2 linked regions of the Chitinimonas arctica genome follow. Each later gene encodes a partner of the first gene's protein in a complex. Links are inferred from orthologs where the notes say so. Each region holds a gene or a part of one and is shown in the gene's direction. Other genes may lie near its edges.

The links. The genes of interacting proteins can lie anywhere in the genome.
Region 2: the proteins of accB (region 1) and accD are in contact, whole or in part, in a solved structure (PDB 8UXZ), measured with the Escherichia coli proteins. The link is inferred for Chitinimonas arctica from one-to-one orthologs.

What each region holds. Positions count from the first base shown.
Region 1 is NZ_CP041730.1:3,223,285-3,226,386, reverse strand. What follows is about bases 131-3,102. They hold accB (acetyl-CoA carboxylase biotin carboxyl carrier protein), read left to right. Parts: upstream 131-1,367; coding sequence 1,368-1,838; downstream 1,839-3,102. Other genes in these bases: accC (acetyl-CoA carboxylase biotin carboxylase subunit), read left to right, coding at 1,923-3,102; aroQ (type II 3-dehydroquinate dehydratase), read left to right, coding at 828-1,316; queA (tRNA preQ1(34) S-adenosylmethionine ribosyltransferase-isomerase QueA), read right to left, coding at 131-595. Also shown: more of queA, read right to left, coding at 1-130. UniProt on the Escherichia coli protein: This protein is a component of the acetyl coenzyme A carboxylase complex; first, biotin carboxylase catalyzes the carboxylation of the carrier protein and then the transcarboxylase transfers the carboxyl group to form malonyl-CoA.
Region 2 is NZ_CP041730.1:555,091-557,946, reverse strand. It holds accD (acetyl-CoA carboxylase, carboxyltransferase subunit beta), read left to right. Parts: upstream 1-921; coding sequence 922-1,791; downstream 1,792-2,856. Other genes in the region: folC (bifunctional tetrahydrofolate synthase/dihydrofolate synthase), read left to right, coding at 1,885-2,856; trpA (tryptophan synthase subunit alpha), read left to right, coding at 41-844.

The sequences.
Region 1 (3,102 bases):
TCAGCCTGGCATGGGCAATGCCGCGTTCCGCCAAGGCCGCGAACATCGCCTCGGTAAAATGCAGGCCCGCGGTGGGCGCGGCAACCGCGCCCGGCTCGCGGGAAAAAACCGTCTGATAGCGCTCGTCATCGGAAGCGTCGGGACGATGCTCGATATAAGGTGGCAAGGGTAAGGCGCCTGCCGCCTCCAGCACATCCAACACCGGCGCTTCGAAACGCAGGCGGAAGAACTCCCCTTCGCGCGCCAGCATATGCGCCCGCCAACGCCCGCCGAATATCAGCACGCTACCGGGCTTGGGCGACTTGCTGGCCCGGACCTGGGCCAGGGCTTCGAATTCATCGCTCACCCGCTCGATCAGCGCTTCGACCTGCCCGCCGCTCGCCTTTTGCCCCAGCAAGCGCGCCTTGATCACGCGCGTATCGTTCAAGACCAGCAGATCACCGGCCCGCAGCAGATCCGGCAGATCGGCGAAGTGACGGTCGAACGTCCCGCCCTGGGCCGGCAGATGCAGCAATCGGCTCCCGCCGCGCACGGCCGGCGGAAACTGGGCGATCAGGTGCTCGGGCAGGGCGTAATCGAAATCGGATAATTGCATGCGAGAGAAACGGCTTGGACGGGGGAAGCGCGGCATTATAACAGCCGGCTCGCCACATCCTTTGGCTCACTGTGCGAATTCCATTCAGGCGGCAAGCTAAGGGGAAACCCTGATAAAATCTCGGTTTCGCTTGCATTTTCGCAACATGCCATAGAAATATTCAAGCGGACGCTTGACCGAACTTTCGCCGATCGGTAGACAACGTGCTGCTATCTGCGGCAAACTCGCCGCCATGACACAGCCGACACCGCACAATTTGGCTGGACAGCACCAAGATATTCTGGTACTGCACGGCCCCAATCTGAATATGCTGGGTCGCCGCGAGCCACAATACTACGGCGCGGACACCCTTGCCAGCATCGACACCCGCCTCGCCCAGCGAGCGGGTGCGGCTGGGCTGCGCTGCCATAGCTTTCAGAGCAATAGCGAAGCTGCCTTGATCGAACGCGTTCACGCGGCTTTCGACGATGGCACCGGCTTCGTGATCATCAATCCCGCCGCCTTCACCCACACCAGCGTTGCGCTGCGCGATGCGTTGGCGGCGGTCAAACTGCCATTTATCGAAGTCCATCTCTCCAACGTCCATGCGCGCGAGCCATTTCGGCACCACTCCTTTTTTTCGGACCTCGCGCAGGGTGTTATCTGTGGTCTAGGCGCCGCCGGTTACGGCTATGCGCTCGACCACGCCATTGACTTTCTGAATCGCCAGACCCCGGCCTGAAGCACGGCGGCCGGCAATCAACAAAGACTAAAACCTAAAAAGGGAACGGGCATGGATCTACGTAAGCTCAAAAAGCTGATCGACCTCGTAGAGGAATCCGGCATTGCCGAGATCGAGGTGACGGAAGGGGAAGAACGGGTACGCATTACCCGCGTGTCGCAAAATGCACCGATCATGTATGCGCAGCCTCCCATGCAGCATTACAGCATGGGCGCGGCGCCTGCCGCGGCCCCCGCTTCGGTTGCGGGCGCCGCCGAAGCCGCGCCGGCCGGCAACGGCCTGCCCGAAGGCACCGTTCTGAAGTCGCCCATGGTCGGCACCTTCTATCGCGCCGCCAGCCCTGGCGCAAAGAACTTCGTGGAAGTGGGCCAGCAGGTCAACGTGGGCGATACCCTTTGCATTATCGAGGCCATGAAGCTGCTGAACGAGATCGAAGCCGAGACGTCTGGCGTAGTGAAAGCCATCCTGGTCGAAAATGGCTCGCCGGTGGAATATGGCGAACCCTTGTTCGTGATCGGCTGAATTCTGTGAGGTGTCCAGCGGGCCCATTCCGGCGCGCCATGCGCGCCTGCCCGCCGTCTCCCTCACCCCTCACGGAGTTGATCCATGTTTGAAAAAATTCTGATCGCCAATCGCGGCGAAATCGCGTTGCGCATTCAACGCGCCTGCCGCGAAATGGGCATCAAGACTGTCGTGGTCCACTCTGAAGTCGACCGCGAGGCCAAGTATGTGAAACTGGCCGATGAGTCGGTCTGCATCGGACCGGCGCCCAGCCCGCTGTCCTACCTGAATATTCCGGCGATCATCGCCGCCGCCGAGGTCACCGACGCCCAGGCCATCCACCCCGGTTATGGCTTCCTCAGCGAGAACGCCGATTTCGCCGAACGGGTCGAGCAGAGCGGCTTTGTCTTTATCGGCCCCCGGCCCGAATCGATCCGGCTGATGGGCGACAAGGTCAGCGCCAAGGATGCCATGAAGGCGTCCGGCGTCCCCTGCGTGCCGGGCTCGGACGGCGCGCTGCCGGATGATCCGGAAGAGATGCTGAAGATCGGCCGCAAGGTCGGCTATCCGGTCATCATCAAGGCCGCCGGCGGTGGCGGTGGTCGCGGCATGCGGGTGGTGCGCAGCGAAGATGAGCTGATCAAGTCCGTAGACATGACCCGCAACGAAGCGGGGGCGGCTTTCGGCAACCCGACCGTGTATATGGAGAAGTTCCTGGAGAACCCGCGCCATATCGAAATCCAGATCCTGGCCGACGAGTATGGCCATGCGATCTACCTGGGCGAACGCGATTGCTCCATGCAACGCCGCCACCAGAAGGTGATCGAGGAAGCGCCCGCCCCGGGTATAACCGATAAACAGCGCAAACGCGTAGGCGAAGCCTGCGCCGAAGCCTGCCGCCGCATCAATTACCGCGGCGCCGGCACCTTCGAATTCCTGTTCGAGAATGGCGAGTTCTACTTTATCGAAATGAACACCCGGGTCCAGGTGGAGCATCCCGTCACCGAGCAGATCACCGGCATCGATATCGTGCAGGAGCAGATCCGCATCGCCGCCGGCGAGCAATTGCGCTTCGCCCAGAAGGATATCGTGCTCAAGGGCCATGCCATGGAGTGCCGGATCAACGCCGAGGACCCCTTCAAGTTCATCCCCAGCCCCGGCAAGATCACCACCTACCATCCACCCGGCGGCCCCGGCATCCGGGTCGATTCGCATATCTACCAAGGCTACACCGTACCGCCCAATTACGATTCCATGGTCGGCAAGGTGATTGCTTTCGGCGATA
Region 2 (2,856 bases), 2.7 Mb from region 1 along the record:
CGGCCACCCTGGTGGCTGCCCTGAGCCTCCTATCCAATATATGCATCGAATACAGACAACCTTTAACCGCTTGGCGGCCCAGAACAAACAGGCGCTGATCCCCTTTATCACCGCCGGCGATCCCCATCCGGCTGCTACCGTTGGACTGATGCACGCCCTGGTGGCGGGCGGCGCCGATATCGTCGAGCTGGGGGTGCCGTTTTCCGACCCGATGGCCGACGGCCCCGTCATTCAGAAGGCTTCCGAGCGGGCCTTGGCCCATGGCGTCAGCCTGAGCAATGTGTTGGAAATGGTGCGCGACTTCCGCCGCCGCGACGCCGACACCCCGGTCGTACTGATGGGTTATGCCAATCCCGTCGAAGCGATGGGTTACCAGACATTCGCCGAAGCCGCCGCGCATGCCGGCGTGGATGGCGTATTGACGGTCGATCTGCCGCCGGAAGAGGCGGGCTCCCTGGCCGGCGCCCTCAAGCAAAATGGCCTGGACCCGATCTTCCTGTTGGCGCCGACCACGCCCGACAGCCGCATGGACGAAGTGGCCAAGCATGCCTCCGGCTATGTCTACTATGTCTCGCTCAAGGGCGTGACCGGTGCCGCCACCCTGGATATCGCCAGCGTGGCCAGCAAGCTGGAGGCCCTGCGCGGCCGTCTCAGCCTGCCGATCGGCGTGGGCTTCGGCATCCGCGATGCGGCTTCCGCCCAGGCGGTGGCCCGGATCGCCGATGCGGTCATTATCGGCAGCCGGCTGGTGCAGGAAGTCGAGGAGCACGGGGCGGATGCCGCGCCGAGGCTAACGGCTTTCTTGCGCGAAGTGCGTAGCGCGATGGACGCCGCCCGACCATAATCCCAGATAGGGCCGCTAGCGCGGCCCTTCGATTTTCAAGCGCTTGGTCGGCATGGCCGACGGCGTAGGAGACACCCATGAGCTGGTTGCAAAAGCTGCTACCCCCGAAGATCAAGGCAAAACCCACCGGCCCCGGCAAGTCCGTGCCGGAAGGACTGTGGAGCAAATGTTCGGCTTGCGAGGCGGTGCTGTACCGTACCGACCTGGCCAATAACCTGGAAGTCTGTCCCAAGTGCGGCCATCACAATGCCGTGAATGCCCGCCGGCGGCTGGACCTGATGCTCGATCCGGAAGGGCGTTGCGAGATCGGTGCCGAAGTACGGCCCACCGACTTCCTCAAGTTCAAGGATTCCAAGCGTTACGTGGAGCGCCTCGATGCCGCCCGTGAAAGCAGCGGCGAAGAAGACGCCATGGTGGTGATGCAGGGGGCCATCCTGTCCCTGCCGGTGGTGGTGGCGGCATTCGAGTTCAAGTTCATCGGCGGCTCCATGGGCTCGGTGGTGGGCGAACGCTTTGTACGCGGCGCCCAGGCCGCCATCGAAAATGGCTGTCCATTTATCTGCGTGGCCGCCTCTGGTGGCGCGCGCATGCAGGAAGGCCTGATGTCGCTGATGCAGATGGCCAAGACCAGCGCCATCCTTACCCGCCTGGCCGATCGCGGACTGCCGTTTATCTCGATACTGACCGATCCGACCATGGGTGGGGTATCCGCCTCCTTTGCCTTCCTCGGTGACGTGGTAATTGCCGAGCCGGGCGCGCTGATCGGCTTTGCCGGTCCGCGCGTGATCGAGCAAACCGTGCGCGAGACCCTGCCGGAAGGCTTTCAGCGTGCCGAATTCCTGTTGGAGAAGGGCGCCATCGACTTGATCGTCGATCGCCGCGAAATGCGCCAACGCCTGGCTGCCCTGCTGACCTTGCTGATGAAGCAGCCCGCGATTGCCGCTTGATCCCCACGGCCCACCCAGGCGGGCGGGCCGCGCTTATACGTCCCCGTGCGGCCCATGCCGCCGGGGTGGTCGCCATTCTTTTCGTGAAACTCCATGACTTTTGATGCACCGACCCTGGCCGGCTGGCTGAGCCATCTCGAACAATTGCACCCCAGCGCCATCGATATGGGCTTGGAAAGGGTCGCCCGGGTGCGCGATGCCATGGGTTTGGTACCGACCTTTCCCTTGGTGATCGTCGGAGGGACCAATGGCAAGGGGTCGACCTGCGCCATGCTGTCCGCCGCTTACCGGGCCGCCGGCTTCAAGGTGGGCACCTATACCAGCCCGCATTTGCTCCGTTACAACGAACGCGTGGCGATCGATCTGCAGCCGGCCAGCGATGAAGTCATCATGGCTTCCTTCCGCAGGATAGAAGCGGCGCGCGGGGAGGTGACGCTCAGCTATTTCGAGTACGGCACCCTGGCCGCCATGCAGCATTTCATCGATGCCGCCGTGGATGTCGCGATCATGGAAGTGGGGCTGGGTGGCCGCCTGGATGCGGTGAATATCTTCGAGGCGGACGTTGCGGCCGTGGTCAGCGTGGATATCGACCATCAAAGCTACCTGGGCGATACCCGTGAAGCCATCGGCTTCGAAAAGGCCGGTATTTTCCGCGCCGGCAAGCCGGCCTTCTGCGCCGACCCGCATCCGCCGGCCAGCTTGCTGGCACACGCGGCCGCGATCGGTGCCGACCTGCAATTGCTGGGCCCCGATTTCAGCTACAGCAACGAGACCACCCAATGGCGTTGGCGCGGTCGCCGTGGCCAGAAGCCCGGCTTGCCGTTCCCGGCCCTGCGCGGCGCCTACCAGCTGGCCAATGCCAGCCTGGTGATCGCCATTCTCGACGCCCTGCACGACCGCGTACCGGTAGGCATAGGCGATCTCAAGCGCGGCTTGCTGGAAGTGGAGCTGGCCGGGCGTTACCAGGTATTGCCGGGCCGTCCGTCCATCGTGCTCGATGTGGCGCACAACCCGCATGCCGCCAGCGCGCTGGCCAATAATCTGATGAACCAGGGTTTTTTCCAG